3 regions of the Stutzerimonas sp. 21-1 genome follow, and region 3 is predicted to be linked to each of the others. Evidence: predicted binding sites of a transcription regulator. Region 3 holds the regulator's gene; each other region holds the start of a gene.
What was found. Region 3 encodes FliA, which starts transcription of late flagellar genes. Its sites were predicted from a motif close to CTAAAGTTTNNNNNNNNNNNGCCGNTAA; they were not measured.

Region 1 (5,768 bases), 670 kb from region 3:
TCCGACGGCCACGGCATCGCTCATCCACGCCGGCTGGGGATTGCCGCGCACCTGGGCGTGGTGACCGGGCTGCCGACCATCGGCGTGGCGAAGAAGATTCTCACTGGCGAACACGATGAGCTGGGTGATGCGCGCGGCGCGCAGGTGCCGTTGCGCGATCGCAAGACCGGCGAGGTGCTGGGCACGGTGCTGCGCAGCAAGGAGCGCGTACGCCCGCTGATCGTGTCGCCGGGCAACCGCGTCAGCCTGGCCAGCGCGCCGCAGCTGGTGATGCAGTACGTCACCCGCTATCGCCTGCCCGAGCCCACCCGGTTGGCCGATCGGCTGGCTTCGCGGCGGGACGAGAAGGCGGCTGCTGCGCGGCTGCGACGATAGCAGGCCGACTTGCGGCAGCGGGGCCGCTGCGGCTAGCCTGCCAGCCTGCCGTCAACCAAGGCCACCCCATGTATCTGGATCGCGCGACCGGCTGGTGCGCGGGCGTTCGCCATTGCCCCTCGCCGAACTTCAACGAGCGCCCGGACGGCGAGATATCGCTGCTGGTCATACACAACATCAGCCTGCCGCCCGGCCAGTTCGGCACCGGCCGGGTCCAGCAGTTCTTCCAGAACTGCCTGCCGTGCGGCGAGCATCCGTTCTTTGCCGAGATCGCCGAGCTGCGCGTGTCGGCGCATTTCCTCATCGAGCGCGACGGCACGATCACCCAGTTCGTCTCCTGCCTCGACCGCGCCTGGCATGCCGGGGTGTCGCGCTTCGGCGAGCGCGAGGGCTGCAACGATTTCTCCCTCGGCATCGAGCTGGAAGGCACCGATCATCAGCCCTACAGCGACGCGCAGTACGGTGCGCTGATCGAGCTGTGCCGGCTGCTGCAGCGAGCCTATCCGGCGATCACCAGCGAGCGGATCTGCGGCCACAGCGACATCGCGCCGGGGCGCAAGACCGATCCCGGTCCGGCATTCGACTGGCTGCGGTTGCGCGCCGCCGCCATCACCTGTTGAACGAGGAAGCGAAGACGTGACGATGAGTTTTCTGGTGATTCTGCTGGTGCTGCTGATCGAGAAATTCTCCGATTGGCGGCATCGACTGCAGCGCGATGGCGCCTGGCTCGCCCAGCTGCGCCGACTGGAGGCGCGACCGCGGCTGACCGCATCGCCGTGGCTGGCGCTCGCGCTGCTGGTGCTGTTGCCGGTACTGCTGCTGGGTTGCGTGCTGTGGCTGCTCGAACCGCTGGCCTATGGCTGGCTGAGCCTGCCGCTGCATGTGCTGGTAGTGCTGTACAGCCTCGGACGCGGTGCGGTGAAGCGCGAGCTAGGGCCGTTTCGCGATGCCTGGCGGCGTGGCGACGAGGAGGCCGCGGCGCTGGTGGCCGAGCGCGATCTGAAGCTGCGCGAAGCGGAGCCGGCGAGCCTGCTGCAGGCGGCACAGGGCCTGCTGCTGTGGCGCAGCTACGAAGGCTTTTTCGCGGTGATCTTCTGGTATGTGCTGCTCGGACCGATGGCGGCGCTGGCCTATCGGCTGCTCGCCCTGACCGTCGAGCACGCCCAGCTGGACCCGCTGCGCGAACGCGCCGCCCAGGTGCGTCACGCCTTCGACTGGCTGGCGGTACGGGTGCTGCTGGCCAGCTTCGCACTGGTCGGCAATTTCGTCGCGCTCAACCGCGCGCTGCTGCACCGCTTGCTCGACTGGGACATGCCGGCGCGCCAGCTGCTCGCCGAGGTCGGTCCGCAGGCCGCCGATCTCGAGCCGCCGATCGCCGGCGAGGCGGGTGTCGCCCGGCTCGACGCGCTCGGAGCGCTGCTGGTGCGCGCGCGCGTGCTCTGGTACGCGGCGCTCGCGCTGTGGACGCTACTCGCCTGAACCACCCCACCTGGCTGAATGATGCGCCATAACCGCCCGCGAATACCCGCGGGCCGCCGCACTGCGGGCTGGCGGCGCTGCGATGCCATAAGGCCATTACCTTAAGTTACAAAAGCGCCTACCGATATCCCGTATAACTCGATCCGCTACTTCTCTCTGACGAGCCCCGCTGCGGCTGCAACAGCCGCAAGCACATACCAATAAGATTGGGAGACGTCGTGTGAAAACTCTGTTGTATCCCGCAGTCGCGTTCATGAACCGGCTGAGCTTCGGCATGAAGTTCAGTCTCGTCAGCCTGCTGTTCTTCGTCCCCATGCTGCTGACCAACTTCTACCTGGTGCGTGATTCGTACCGGGAGTTCGTCGGTACCCGCAACGAACTGCAGAGCCTTGAGCTGCTTGGCTCCGCGCTGCAGCTGCGCCGCGACGTGGAGGACTGGCACGACCTGGTGCAGATCGAGGCGATCATCGGTCAGACCGGCAATGCCGCGGTCCTTGCCGAGCGTCGCGGCCAGGTCGAATCCCGGCTGGCGGCGCGCCTGCAGGCCCTGCAACCGGTGAGCGACGATCCCGAGCAGATCGCCGAATTCAGCGCCCGTCGCGACGAGCTGAGCACGGCGCTGGGCAGCGCGCAGGCGGAGCAGTCGCTGCAGTCCAAGGCCGCGATGGCGGCGAGCCTGCTGGGGCGTGTGCAGGTGATGATCCGGCTGATCGCCGGGCAGTCCGGGCTCAGTCAGGACGCCCAGCGCGAAGTGCGCCAGCTCGCCGAGTTGCTGACCAGCGTGACGCCGACCATCACCGCGACGCTCGGCCAGGGGCGCGCGGTGGGCTCCTACACCTTCGGCCAGGGCTACCTCAACTCCGATGCCAGCAACACGCTGGACAATCTGGTGCTCGAGCTGGAGCGGCTGCAGGCACAGTACGCCGCGCAACTGCAGGACAGCCTCGCCGGCAGTGCCGAGGCTCGCGCGCAGCTCGACCAGTACGCCAATGCCAGCCGCGATTCGCTGGGGCTCGCCAGCGAGATTCTGCAGGACGAGGTGATCATGGCCGATGACTTCGATCGGCCCTGGGCGCAGTTCTACGACCGTATCGGCGCCGAGATGGCGAAGACCTACCAGCTCAACGACCAGATCCTGCAGCTGCTCGAAGGCGACCTCGCCGAGCGGCTGGCACAGAAGCGCCTGCTGATGACCCTGCTGCTGAGCGCGCTGGGCGTCGTGCTGTTGCTGGTGGCCTATCTGTACGGTGGCTTCTACGTCTCGACGCGGGCCTCGCTGCGCGGGCTTGGGCGGGTCATGGAGTGCGTCGCCGAGGGCGACATGACCGCGCGCTACGCGGTGCAGAGCCGCGACGAACTGGGTGAGCTGGGCCAGCTGTTCAACGATGGCGTGGCGCGGATTCGCGAGCTGATCGAGCGGGTCGGGCTGACCGTCGGTGAAGTCGAGCGTCAGGCCGGGCGCGTGGAGAACGTCTCCGGCGAGAGCAACCAGACGGTCTCCGAGCAGCGCAGCCAGATCGAACAGGTCGCCACCGCGATGAATCAGATGTCCGCCACCGCCCAGGCGGTGGCCACCAGCGCCGAGGCGGCGGTGGGCAGTGCGCAGGACGTCAACGCCGAAACCGTCAGCGGTCGTGGCCTGGTCAGCGCGCAGGTCAGCGGCATCCAGCGGCTGGCCGAAGAAATCGCGCAGTCGGTGCAGGTGATCAATCGCCTGGCCGACGACAGCGCGGCGATCAGTCAGGTGCTCGACGTGATCAAGGGCATCGCCGAGCAGACCAACCTGCTCGCGCTCAACGCCGCGATCGAGGCGGCGCGTGCCGGCGAACAGGGCCGCGGCTTCGCCGTGGTCGCCGACGAGGTGCGCAACCTGGCGCGGCGCACGCAGCAGTCCACCGAAGAGATCGAGCAGATGATCGCGCGCCTGCAGGGCGGCGTCGGCGCGGCGGTGAAGACCATGCACGCCAGCCACGCGCTGGCCGAGGGCACGGTAAACCAGTCGGCGCAGGTGGAGCAGGCGCTGGAGCACATCCTCGGCGCGGTCGGCAGCATCGTCGACCAGAGCCAGCAGATCGCCGCGGCGGCCGAGCAGCAGACGGCCGTGGCGCACGACATCGACCGCAACATCGTGGCGATCAACGAAGCCGGCAAACGCACCGCCGAGGGCGCCGGGCATACCGAGCAGGCCAGTCGCGAGCTGACCCAGTTGGTGGGGCAGTTGCAGCAGCTGATCGGCGCCTTCCGCGTCTAGCCGGGCACTAGGCGTCGCCGAGCGGCCAGCCGAACAGTTCGCAGCTGTTGCGATAGCTGGCGGCGGCCAGTTCTGCGGCGCTGACGCCCTTGAGTTCGGCCAGCCGCTGGCAGATCTCCGGCAGCAGCTCGGGGCTGTTGCGCTCGCCGACGTGGCCCGCCGGTGGCATGTCCGGCGCGTCGGTTTCCAGCACAATGCCATGTAGCGGCAACTGCTCAAGCACGCGCTGCATGCGTCGGGCCTGCGGCCAGGTACCGGCGCCGCCGAGGCCCAGCCTGAATCCCAGCTTCAGATACTCGCGCGCTTCCTCCCAGCTGCCGCTGAAGGCATGCACGATGCCGCCGCGGCGCAGCCGATGGCGCTTGAGCGTGGCGATCATCGCCGCATGGGCGCGGCGCACGTGCAGCAGCGCCGGCAGTTCGAAGTCGCTGGCCAGCTGGAGCTGGCGCTCGAGAAGGTACTGCTGGCGTTCATGGTCCGGCGCGTCGATGTAGTAGTCCAGACCGATCTCGCCGATGGCGCAGAGCTTCGCTTCGCCGCGCAGGCGCTGCAGCCATTCGCCCAGCGCCGCGAGGTGCTCGTCGCGGTGCTGGTGCTGGTACACCGGATGCAGCCCGAGCGCGGCGTAGACGGCCGGCTGCTCGCTGGCCAGCTGCCAGACGCGCTGCCAGTTCTGCGCATGCACGCCGAGCACGACGATTCGCTCGACGCCGAGGGCGGCACAGCGTGCCAGCACGGCCTGACGGTCGGCGTCGAAATCCTCGAAGTCCAGATGGGTGTGGGTGTCGATCAGTGGCACGGACGGTCTGCCCTCGATGGAGGCGGGTTCGGCGCTCATGCTAACGCTCAGCGGCACTCTTCTTCGATCTGGATATCGCTGACGCCCAGCTCGGCCATGCGGCTGTGCTCGCTGGCGCGCAGCGGCGATTCCCACGGCGCGTCGACCGCCGCCTGCGGGTTACGCACGTGTGCGAGGAGGATTTCCAGCTCGGCCTGCTCCAGGCTTGGTTCCTCGAAGGCGCTCAGCAGCAGCGAGGCGGGTGCGCCATTGATGCGGTAATGGATGCGGTAGCGTTTCAGGTCGGTCATGGCGCGGGTCCGGTGCGGCAGCGAGAGGTGTCGACACAACATCGGACCGCGAAAACGCCGTCAGTCTCCCGGCTTCTCCCGCGCTTCGCCAGCGAGCAGCGCGGCCTTGCGTGCCAGCCCCCAGCGGTAGCCGGTCAGCGCCTGCTGTGCGCCGACCACGCGATGACAGGGCACCAGCAGGCCGACCGGATTGCTCGCGCAGGCGCGGGCGACGGCGCGGGCGTGGCTGTCGAGGGTGCTGGCGAGTTCGCCGTAACGCCGCGTCTGCCCCAGTGGAATGGCCTGCAATGCCTGCCAGACCCGCTGCTGGAAGGCACTGCCGCGCAGATCCAGCGGCAGTTTGGCCGCGCGCGCCGGCTCTTCGAGCTGGCCGACCACGGCCTGCAGCCAGTCTCCGAGACCGGTCTGATCGCGCTGCAGCCGTGCGGCGGCGAAGCGTTCGCGCAGCTCCTGTTCCAGCGCCGGCTCGTCGTCGCCGAACAGCAACGCGCAGACGCCGCGCTCGCTCGCGGCGAGCAGCAGCAGCCCCAGCGGGCAGGGGGCGACGGCATAGCGCAGGGTTTCCCCGGCACCT
Region 2 (5,768 bases), 840 kb from region 3:
TCGACCTTCATGAAGATTCTCGGCGGCGAGCTGGAGCCGTCGGCCGGTCAGGTGATGCTCGAACCCAACGTGCGCCTGGGCAAGCTGCGCCAGGATCAGTTCGCCTACGAAGACTTCAGCGTGATCGACACCGTGATCATGGGCCACGAGGAGCTGTGGCAGATCAAGGCCGAGCGTGACCGCATCTATGCCCTGCCGGAAATGAGCGAGGACGACGGCATGGCCGTCGCCGAGCTGGAAGTACAGTTCGCCGAGTTCGACGGCTACACCGCCGAATCCCGCGCTGGCGAGCTGCTGCTCGGCCTGGGCATCCCGCTCGATCAGCATTTCGGCCCGATGAGCGCCGTGGCACCGGGTTGGAAGCTGCGCGTGCTGCTGGCCCAGGCGCTGTTCTCCGACCCGGAAGTGCTGCTGCTGGACGAACCGACCAACCACCTGGACATCAACACCATCCGCTGGCTGGAATCGGTGCTCACGGCGCGCAACAGCACCATGATCATCATTTCCCACGACCGTCACTTCCTGAACTCGGTCTGCACCCACATGGCCGACCTGGATTACGGCGAGCTGCGCCTGTTCCCCGGCAACTACGACGAATACATGACCGCGGCGACCCAGGCCCGCGAACGCCTGTTGTCGGACAACGCCAAGAAAAAGGCGCAGATCGCCGAACTGCAGACCTTCGTCAGCCGCTTCTCGGCCAACGCCTCGAAGGCCAAGCAGGCCACCAGCCGCGCCAAGCTGATCGACAAGATCCAGCTGGAAGAGGTCAAGCCGTCCAGCCGGGTCAGCCCGTTCATCCGCTTCGAGCAGTACAAGAAGCTGCATCGCCAAGCGGTCACGCTGGAACGCCTCAGCCAGGGTTACGACGGCACTGCGCTGTTCAAGAACCTGAACCTGCAGATCGAAGCCGGTGAACGGGTGGCCATCATCGGACCCAACGGCATCGGCAAGACCACCCTGCTGCGCACGCTGGTCGGCGAGATGCCGCCGCTGTCCGGCGAAGTGAAATGGACCGAAAGCGCCGATGTCGGTTACTTCGCCCAGGATCATGCCGAGGACTTCGAGGACGACGTCACGCTGTTCGACTGGATGGGCCAGTGGACCCAGGGCGGTGAACAGCTGGTGCGTGGCACCCTCGGGCGCATGCTGTTTTCCAACGACGAGATCAAGAAATCGGTGAAGGTGATTTCCGGGGGTGAACAGGGCCGCATGCTGTTCGGCAAGCTGATCCTGAAGAAACCCAACGTGCTGGTGATGGACGAACCGACCAACCACCTGGACATGGAATCGATCGAGGCGCTCAACCTGGCGCTGGAGAACTACCCGGGCACGCTGATCTTCGTCAGCCATGACCGCGAGTTCGTCAGCTCGCTGGCCACGCGCATCATCGAGCTGTCGGAGAACGGTGTGACCGACTTCAGCGGCAGCTACGACGACTACCTGCGCAGCCAGGGCGTGTTGGTCTGATCGATCGACAAGCCCCATGAAAAAGCCCCGCGAAAGCGGGGCTTTTTTGTTTCCGGGCTCAGCGTCCTAACCCACCGCCGTGCTCCAGTCGATCAGGCCGAACTGCCAGGTCGCCAGGATGATGATGCCGAAGACGATGCGATACCAGGCGAACGCCGCATAGCTGTGGTTGCCGATGAACTTCAGCAGCGCCCGCACTGCCAGCATCGCGAAGAGGAACGAGGTGACGAAGCCGATGGCGAACACCGGGAAGTCGCCGGGCTGGAACAGGTCGCGATACTTGTAGCCCGAGTACGCGGCTGCGCCCACCATCGTCGGCATCGCCAGGAAGAAGGAGAATTCCGTCGCCGCCTTGCGCGAAAGGCCGAACAGCAGGCCACCGATGATCGTCGAGCCGGAGCGCGACGTACCCGGTACCAGCGCCAGGCACTGGGCGAAACCGACCTTGAGCGCGTGCGTCCAGCGCATGTCGTCGACCGTTTCGGCTTCGATGCGATGGTCGCGGTTCTCCGCCCAGAGCATGACGATGCCGCCGATCACCAGTGCGGTAGCAACCGTGATCGGGTTGAACAGGTAATGATGGATGAGGTCGGCGAACAACACGCCAAGCACTACTGCCGGCATGAAGGCGATCAGCAGATTCAGCGTGAATCTCTGCGCTTCGCGCTCCTTCGGCAGGCCCACCACCACGCCGATGATCTTGCGCCGATACTCCCAGACCACCGCCAGGATGGCGCCCAGCTGAATGATGATGTTGAAGGCCAGCGCGCGTTCACCGCCGAAGCCGATCAGATCCGCGACGATGATCTGGTGCCCGGTACTGGATACCGGCAGAAACTCCGTCAGGCCCTCAACCACTCCCAGAATCAATGCCTGTACGGCAATCCAAAGATCCATCTATTCCCCATCAGCGATGCAGACCATCGCACTTGAAAATACAACAAAGGTATATGCCAGCACGGCGTCTGGCCGCTGTTCTGACTCGTCGCGGCCAAGTAAATTCCGCCGCGTCACGGGAGGGGGCTCATTTTTAGCCACGCGCGGCCGAAAAGCTATCAGGGAGAGGCCGGACAGGCAGAGCGGCGACGATCACTCATCTGTCCGGCACATTGCACCGATGCCGGTGCGCATAAAGATAAAAGGCTCATCAGGAGTTCTACGAAAATGAATCTGCTGCGAAAGTTTCCCATCAGCAAGCGTCTGTGGCTGATTCCGGTGGTCGCCATCCTCATGCTGTTCATCCTCGGCATGCTGATGATCCAGCAGGTGCGTAGCGATCTGTACAAGGGCAAGCAGGAGATGACCCGTCATGTGGTCGAGACTGCTGCCGGCATCTTCGATCACTACCGCCAGCTCGAAACCAGCGGTGCCATGTCCACCGCCGAGGCGCAGCAGGCGGCCATCAAGCAAATCCGCGCGTTGCGCTACGACGGCCAGGATTACTTCTGGATCAACGATCTCGGCCCGGTCATGATCATGCACCCGATGCAGCCCAAGCTCGAAGGTCAGAATCTGTCCCAGGTCAAGGACCCGACCGGCAAGGCACTGTTCAACGAAATGGTCGCCGTGGCCCGCAGTAACGGCGCCGGGGCCGTGGACTACATGTGGGCCAAGCCGGGCGAAGCCGACCCGGTACCGAAGATTTCCTACGTTCAGCTGTTCCAGCCCTGGGGCTGGATCATCGGCTCGGGCATCTACGTCGATGACGTCGAGGCCGAGTTCAAGAACTATCTGATGCGTTTCTCCATCATCGGGCTGCTCATCGCGGCGATCATGGCCGTACTGGTGGCTATTCTGATCCGCAGCATCACCCGCCCGCTGCGCAACTCGATGTCGGCGATGGCCAACATCGCCAGCGGCGAGGCCGATCTGACGCGCGATCTGGATGTTTCCGGCAACGATGAACTGACCACCTTGGGCCGCGACTTCAACCGCTTTACCGGCAAGCTGCGCAGCGTGATCAGCCAGCTGCTGGAGACGGCGCAGTCGCTAGGACAATCGTCCCAGACGCTCGGCAGCGTCTCCGGGGATGCCTTCCAGCAAAGCCAGCAGCAGCTGCAGCAGATGGAGCTGGTGGCCACTGCGATCAACGAAGTCACCTACGCCGTACAGGAAGTCGCGAAGAACGCCGAGCATGCCGCCAGCGAAGTTGGCGATGCGGAGAACCAGGCCGGCCAGGGCCAGCAGAACATCGAGGCCAGCCTGCAACAGATCGACCAGCTGTCGGCGACCATCAGCCAGGCCGTGGGCGTCATCCAGTCGCTGGCCGATGAAACCACCAAGATCGGCAGCGTGCTCGAAGTGATCGGTTCCATCGCCGACCAGACCAACCTGCTCGCGCTCAACGCCGCCATCGAGGCCGCCCGCGCCGGCGAACAGGGCCGCGGCTTCGCCGTGGTCGCCGACGAGGTACGTCTGCTCGCGCAGCGCACCCAGCAATCGACGGCGGAAATCCAGACCATGATCGAGCGCCTGCAGAAGAACTCCGGCGCGGCGGTGAACGTGATCATGGAGAGCAACCGGGCATCGCAGCTCACCGTCGAGCAGGCCAGCCAGGCCGGCGAGAGCCTCGGGCAGATCGCCCAGGCGCTGCGCAACCTGTCCGGCCTCAATGCCTCCATCGCCAGCGCGACGCTGCAGCAGTCGCATGTGGTCGAAGACATCAACCAGAACGTCACCCAGGCGGCCGGCCTGGCACAACAGAGCACCGACGCCGCCGAGCAGACCCGCGAGGCTGGCAAGCACCTCGGTGAACTGGCCGAGCGCCTGAACAGTCTGCTGCGCCAGTTCCGCGTCTGATCGACTGAGCGCCCCGGTTACATCGGGGCGCCGAGTCACACGGCAGGCATCGGCCTGCCGTTTTTTATTTGGCGGCAAGTTGTCGCAGCCCGACTGACCGCCGGTCGCCTGGGCAACGCCTGCGCCTTCCAGCAAATTCCTTTTAAATCATGTTCTTAGCACGCCTGATTGGTGCGCCAGAAACCAAACTCGCGCGTTATACCTTTGGCTAATTGCAAAAAAAGTCTCAACTCTCGGAATTCGAGTGTGACTCGCAAGTCCTCTGCGTACATCAACTGCATGTAAGGCCAACGCTGCAAGGCTCGAATGGCCCACCCATCGCACACAGAGAGACATGCCCAATGAACGCACCGCTCCGCATCAACGACGCCCTCCTCATCACCGATCGCGCATTCAAGCCCTTCCAGTGCGTAGCCTGGACCCTGCCGGAAGGTAACGGCGAAGTCAGCATCACCGTTGTCGACAGCGCCCTCGCCCGCCCGCTGGGCCGCTGCAAGATGTCCAGCAGCGTGTACACCGATCCGGTCAAGTTGGGCGAAGCGTTGGAGCAGTCCCGCGAGCAGATGACCCGCGACGGCATCCACTTCTCGCCCTGGCACATGCCTGAATAAATTCGGTGCGTGTCTCCAGAAGGCCCGGCAGCTCTGCTCCGGGCCTTTTGCATTTCCGGACGCTGCGTTTGTTTCGCGTCGACCGACCCATTCACCTGTTTCACGGTCAGTAGAGATATCGACGAAACAGGAGACTCCCCATGAAAGGTGCTCACGCCTACGTCAACGACCAATGGCACAGCTGCGGTCTGGCCAGCCTGCCGCAAGGGCCGGGCGCTCACGACATCACCCTGAAGTTCATCATCCCGCGCGATACCCAGTTCACCGGGCTGCTCGAACATGTCTGCAAGATTGCCCTGCAGCACCTGCAGGAGGCCTACCCGGGGCGCGACGTCACCCACGCGCCAATAGTCGGCTCCGTGGTCGGTGACGGCAGCGGCGACGGAATCCGGCTCGTTTACCACGTGGCGGCCGCCTGAACGCAACTTCGCAGATAACGAGAACAACTACCGATGACGCCCTTCGACTGGCAACGCATCCTGCTCGATGACTTCCCCCTGCTGTTCATCGCCGAGGTGTCGATGCGCGCGCTGTTCGCCTTCGTCGCCGTGTTCGCCTTTCTCAAGATCAGCGGCCGACGCGGCATCCGCCAGCTTTCGGTGTTCGAACTGGTGATCATCCTGACGCTCGGTTCGGCGGCGGGGGATGTGTCCTTCTACGAAGACGTCCCGCTGCTGCCGATCATCGCGGTATTCGTCACCCTGCTTGGGCTGTATCGCTTCACGGTGTTGCTGATGACCCGCAGCCCACGCTTCGGCAGCTGGCTCGAGGGCAAGCCGGTGACGATCATCCGCGATGGCCTCTACGAACTGCACAGCCTGAATCGCCATGACATCTCCGCCGACGAGTTCTTCATGGAGCTGCGTCAGCAGGGCGTCGAACATCTAG
Region 3 (5,768 bases):
GCCATGAGGAGGTCCAGCAGTTGCTGCAATTGCTCGCGCGCAGCTCGCCCAAGCTGGCCGAGGAGCTGGTGCCGGGCATGCTGTCGCTGTCCACGCTGCTCAAGGTGTTGCAGGCGCTGCTGCAGGAGCAGGTACCGGTGCGTGACATCCGCACCATCGCCGAAGCCATCGCCAATGTCGCCACTAAGAGTCAAGATCCCGCCGCGATGGTGGCGGCAGTGCGCGTCGCGCTTTCTCGCGCAATCGTGCAGAACGTTGTGGGACTAGAGCCGGAGCTGCCTGTGATCACGCTGGAACCGCGATTGGAACAGATCTTGCTCAATAGCCTGCAGAAGGCCGGACAGGGTGCCGAAGATGGCATCCTGCTGGAGCCGGGAATGGCAGAGAAGTTGCAACGGTCGCTGGTAGAAGCGGCGCAGCGCCAGGAAATGCTCGGTAAGCCGGCGATCCTCCTGGTGGCCGGACCGGTTCGCGCGATGTTGTCCCGCTTCGCCCGGCTGGCCGTACAGAACATGCATGTACTGGCCTACCAGGAAATTCCGGACAACAAGCAGGTCACCATCGTTGCGACGGTGGGTCAGAATTAATCGAGGGTGCAGGCCATGCAGGTCAAACGTTTCTTCGCCGCCGATATGCGCATCGCCATGAAGATGGTGCGTGATGAGCTGGGCGCCGATGCCGTGATCATCGGCAATCGCCGGGTCGCCGGCGGTGTCGAGCTGACTGCCGTGCTCGATTACCCGATGCAGGCCGCGCCGGAAGCGAACAAGCCCAACCCCGTGCTGGAAGCCGAGCTGCGCAAGACGCAGGCGCGCATCGCCTCGGCACATGCCGAACTGAGCGCGCCGAGCCGCGTGAAGGCGGGCCAGGACCGTCAACTGCTTGACGAGCAGCCGGCCGCCGCGCCGCAGCCCGCTGCCAGTGCGCCGGTCGATACGCGTGCCTTCGAGAGCATGTGCACCGAACTGCAAGGTCTGCGTGAGCTGATCGAAGTGCAGCTCGGCTCCATCGCCTGGGGCCAGGAGCAGAGCCGGCGGCCGCAGCAGGCCGGGCTCTGGCGCCGCCTGCAGCGTCTCGGCCTGCCGGCAGAGCTGTCGCGCAGCCTGCTGGAAAAGGTCGCCACCATCGCTGATCAACGTCAGGCCTGGCGCATGTTGCTGGCGCACTTGGCGCAGGCGATCAAGGTCACCAAGCACGAACCGCTGGAAGAGGGCGGGGTAATCGCCTTGGTGGGACCGGCCGGTGTCGGCAAGACCACCACGCTGGCCAAGCTGGCGGCCCGTTACGTATTGAAGTACGGCGCGCAGAACATCGCGCTGGCGAGCATGGATAACTACCGCATCGGCGCGCAGGAGCAGCTGAAGACGCTCGGTCGTATTCTCGATGTGCCGGTGGTGCAGATCGACCCGTCGCAGCCGCTGGGCAAGACGCTGGCGCCGCTGGCGCGCAAGCGCGTGATCCTGATAGACACGGCCGGTCTGCCGGCGAGCGATCCGACACTGCGCATGCAGCTGGAAGCGCTGTCCGATCGTGGCGTGAAATCGAAGAACTACCTGGTGCTGGCCGCCACCAGCCAGAGCCAGGTGCTCAAGGCGGCGTGGCACAACTATCGTCGCTGCGGCCTGGCCGGTTGCATCCTGACCAAGCTCGACGAGGCCGGCTCGCTCGGCGACGTGCTCGGACTAACGATCAGCCAGCACCTGCCGATAGCCTACCTCGCCGACGGGCCGCGTATTCCCGATGACCTGCACCTGCCGCGCAGTCATCAGCTGGTCAGTCGGGCGGTGAGCCTGCAATCTGGCGAGGAGCCGAGCGAGGAAACGATGGCCGATATGTTCGCCGGCCTGTACAACGAATCATCGCGGCGAGCGGGCTGAAGCGGCAGTGCGTTACTCGGATAAACCTGATGCATTCGAGCTGAATGCATCGCCGGCCTTGCAGGCCGAGCAACATATAGGCGTTTGAACATGGGTATGCATCCCGTACAGGTGATTGCGGTGACCGGCGGCAAGGGTGGCGTCGGCAAGACCAACGTGTCGGTCAATCTGGCACTGGCGCTGGCCGAACTCGGGCGGCGGGTGGTGTTGCTCGACGCCGACCTCGGGCTGGCCAATGTCGACGTGCTGCTGGGGCTGACCACCAAGCGCACGCTTGCCGACGTGATCGCCGGTGAATGCGACCTGCGCGACGTGCTCATCCAGGGGCCGGGCGGCATTCGCATCGTGCCGGCTGCATCCGGCACGCAGAGCATGGTGCAGCTGTCCTCGCTGCAGCACGCCGGCCTGATTCAGGCGTTCAGCGAGATCGAGGATCTCGACGTACTGATCATCGACACCGCCGCCGGTATCGGCGAGGCGGTGGTCAGCTTCGTGCGCGCCGCACATGAGGTATTGCTGGTGGTTACCGACGAGCCGACCTCGATCACCGATGCCTATGCGCTGATCAAGCTGCTCAACCGCGACTACGGCATCAACCGCTTTCGCGTGCTGGCCAACATGGCGCACGCCCCGCAGGAAGGGCGCAACCTGTTCGCCAAGCTGACCAAGGTCACCGAGCGCTTCCTCGACGTCGCGCTGCAGTACGTCGGTGCGATTCCCTACGACGAAGCCGTGCGCAAGGCCGTACAGAAGCAGCGTGCAGTCTACGAGGCCTATCCGCGGTCGAAATGCGCATTGGCTTTCAAGGCCATCGCGCAGAAGGTCGACACCTGGCCGCTGCCGGCCACGCCGCGCGGGCATCTTGAATTCTTCGTCGAGCGCCTGATCAGGCCGGCGAACGACACTCACGAATGACGGCTGCTGGATTCGCTATGTATTACAGCAAGGCTCAGGCGAAGGATGCCCAGCATCGTTTGATCGACCAGTATGCGCCGCTGGTCAAGCGCATTGCCTACCACCTGCTCGCACGCCTGCCGGCCAGCGTCCAGGTCGACGACCTGATCCAGGCCGGGATGATCGGCCTGCTGGAGGCAGCGAAGAAGTACGACGCCGGCAAGGGCGCCAGCTTCGAAACCTACGCCGGTATCCGCATCCGCGGCACCATGCTCGACGAGGTGCGCAAGGGTGACTGGGCGCCACGCTCGGTGCATCGCAACTCGCGCATGGTCAGCGAGGCGATTCGCGCCATCGAAGCGAAAACCGGACGTGACGCTAAAGATCACGAGGTTGCGGCCGAACTTAAGCTCAGCCTCGATGAGTACTACGGCATTCTCGGCGATACCCTGGGCAGCCGCCTGTTCAGCTTCGACGACCTGTTGCAGGACGGCGAACATGGCGAGTTGCACGACGATGCCGCCAGCACTCATTCCGAGCCGTTTCGCGATCTTGAGGACGAGCGTTTCCAGCAGGCGCTGGCTGATGCCATCACCAACCTGCCCGAACGCGAAAAGCTGGTGCTGTCGCTGTACTACGACGAAGAGTTGAATTTGAAGGAAATCGGTCAGGTGCTCGGGGTCAGCGAGTCGCGGGTCAGTCAGCTGCATAGCCAGTGCGCCGCCCGTCTGCGTGCCCGCCTCGGCGAATGGCGGGCGAGCTGACTGGTACCCTCACTGCGAGACGTGCTCGGTTGCCGAGATTTTGGGATTTACGGAGGTCGACTTGGACAAGAACATGAAAATCCTCATCGTCGATGACTTCTCGACGATGAGACGAATCATCAAGAACCTCCTGCGAGACCTGGGGTTCACCAATACCGCCGAGGCCGACGACGGCACCACTGCGTTGCCGATGCTCAAGAGCGGCAGCTTCGATTTCCTCGTCACCGACTGGAACATGCCGGGCATGAGCGGCATCGACCTGCTGCGCCACGTACGTGCGGACGAGCGCCTCAAGCACCTGCCGGTGCTGATGGTGACGGCCGAAGCCAAGCGCGATCAGATCATCGAAGCGGCTCAGGCCGGCGTTAACGGTTACGTCGTCAAGCCTTTCACTGCCCAGGTGCTCAAGGAGAAGATCGAAAAGATCTTCGAGCGCGTCAACGGCTGAAGCAGTAACGCCGCGAGGGCACTATGACGCAAGCAGACCAACGCCTGGCGGAGTTCGAAGCGACTCTGCAGGCCAATGCACCGCAGCTGATTGAAAGCCTGCAGCAGGGCCGCTTCGATGAGGCGGCGCAAATGTTCAACGAGCTCAACCAGGCCCGTAATCAGGGACTCTATCAAGAGGTTGGCAAGCTCACCCGCGAACTGCACAACGCGATCGTCAAGCTCGAGATGGACACCTGCGCCACAGGCGGGGATCCGTCGCCGATCACCGATGCGACCGACCGGCTTTCCTACGTGGTGGCGATGACCGAGAAGGCCGCCAACCGCACCATGGATCTGGTCGAGGAGTCGGCGCCGCTGGTGAACTACGTCAGCTACGAAGCCCAGAGCCTGACCGCCGACTGGCAGCGCTTCATGCGCCGCGAGATGAACGCCGAGCAGTTCCGCGAGTTGGTCCGGCGCATCGACCAGTACCTGCAGCGCTCGATGAACGATGGCAGTCAGCTGTCGCAGAACCTCAGCGAAATCATGCTGGCACAGGACTTCCAGGACCTGACCGGGCAGGTGATCAAGCGCGTCACGCGGCTCATCACCGAGCTGGAAAGCAATCTGGTCAACTTGGTGGCAATGGCCGGGCAGGTCGATCGCGTGGCCGGCATCCAGCACGACCGCGACGCGATGCGTGCCGAGCAGGAAAAGAAAAAACAAGAGAAAGAGCCTTCCAACGGTGAAGGTCCGCAGATGCATGCCGATATACGTGAGGACGTCGTATCTGGACAGGACGACGTGGACGATCTGCTTTCGAGCCTGGGCTTTTAGGGGAATTGCAATATGAGCTTCGACGCCGATGAAGAAATCCTCCAGGATTTCCTGGTAGAGGCCGGCGAGATTCTCGAACTGTTGTCAGAGCAGTTGGTGGAGCTGGAAAGCAGCCCCGACGACATGGCGTTGCTCAATGCAATTTTTCGCGGGTTCCATACGGTCAAGGGCGGGGCGGGCTTCCTGCAGCTGAACGAGCTGGTGGAATGCTGCCACATCGCCGAGAACGTCTTCGACATTCTGCGCAAGGGCGAGCGCCGGGTGGATTCCGAGCTGATGGACGTGGTGCTGCAGGCGCTGGACGCCGTGAATGCCATGTTCAGTCAGGTTCGCGAGCGCGTCGAGCCGACCCCGGCAACCCCTGAGCTGCTGGCGGCGCTGGCGCGCCTGGCCGAGCCGGCGTCGGCGGATGCTCCCAGCGTGGCGGCAGAAGTCGCGGCGCCGGTAGCGGCGGACGACGAGTTCGAGCAGATGCTGCAGGCCATCGACACGGCGGCTGCGGTCGAATCCGCAGCGGCGGCGAGCGATGAAATCACCGACGATGAATTCGAGTCGCTGCTCGACCAGCTGCACGGCAAGGGCCAGTTCAGTGCCGCACCTGCCGAAGCGGAGACGCCAGCAGAGCCGGTAGCGGCCGCGGGCGACGAGATCACCGACGAAGAATTCGAGGCGCTGCTCGACCAACTGCACGGCAAAGGGCAGTTCAACGAGCCTGCCGCCACGCCTGCGTCAGCACCCGCGGTAGCCGAGACCGGCGCCCCGGCGGCCGGCGACAATATCACCGACGACGAATTCGAAGCGCTGCTCGATCAGCTGCACGGCAAGGGCAAGTTCGAGCCCGAGAGCGTGGCGCCGGTCGCTGCAGTAGCGGCAGCGGCTCAGCCCGCAGCAGTGGCCAAGAGCGCGCCGCGCCAGCCCGCTGCCGCGCCGAGCAAGGCAGAGGCGGCGCCGCGCGCAGCGGCTCCGG

Region 1: the regulator FliA is predicted to act here: its motif matches at 1,955-1,982, upstream of AC0ZJQ_RS16210 (methyl-accepting chemotaxis protein).
Region 2: the regulator FliA is predicted to act here: its motif matches at 2,494-2,521, upstream of AC0ZJQ_RS09040 (methyl-accepting chemotaxis protein).

What each region holds. Positions count from the first base shown of each region.
Region 1 covers NZ_CM150500.1:3,361,479-3,367,246, reverse strand. Annotated here, with positions in the region: gene nfi (deoxyribonuclease V) at 1-375, shown strand, start outside; gene ampD (1,6-anhydro-N-acetylmuramyl-L-alanine amidase AmpD) at 444-995, shown strand; gene ampE (regulatory signaling modulator protein AmpE) at 1,018-1,854, shown strand; gene AC0ZJQ_RS16210 (methyl-accepting chemotaxis protein) at 2,075-4,105, shown strand; gene AC0ZJQ_RS16205 (TatD family hydrolase) at 4,113-4,943, opposite strand; gene AC0ZJQ_RS16200 (hypothetical protein) at 4,952-5,194, opposite strand; gene ada (bifunctional DNA-binding transcriptional regulator/O6-methylguanine-DNA methyltransferase Ada) at 5,255-5,768, opposite strand, start outside.
Region 2 covers NZ_CM150500.1:1,848,592-1,854,359, reverse strand. Annotated here, with positions in the region: gene AC0ZJQ_RS09050 (ABC-F family ATPase) at 1-1,470, shown strand, start outside; gene AC0ZJQ_RS09045 (undecaprenyl-diphosphate phosphatase) at 1,537-2,367, opposite strand; gene AC0ZJQ_RS09040 (methyl-accepting chemotaxis protein) at 2,635-4,269, shown strand; gene AC0ZJQ_RS09035 (hypothetical protein) at 4,611-4,880, shown strand; gene AC0ZJQ_RS09030 (hypothetical protein) at 5,021-5,299, shown strand; gene AC0ZJQ_RS09025 (DUF421 domain-containing protein) at 5,333-5,768, shown strand, end outside.
Region 3 covers NZ_CM150500.1:2,692,405-2,698,172, reverse strand. Annotated here, with positions in the region: gene flhA (flagellar biosynthesis protein FlhA) at 1-587, shown strand, start outside; gene flhF (flagellar biosynthesis protein FlhF) at 603-1,877, shown strand; gene fleN (flagellar synthesis regulator FleN) at 1,968-2,792, shown strand; gene fliA (RNA polymerase sigma factor FliA) at 2,789-3,535, shown strand; gene AC0ZJQ_RS13040 (chemotaxis response regulator CheY) at 3,609-3,983, shown strand; gene AC0ZJQ_RS13035 (protein phosphatase CheZ) at 4,007-4,801, shown strand; gene AC0ZJQ_RS13030 (chemotaxis protein CheA) at 4,814-5,768, shown strand, end outside.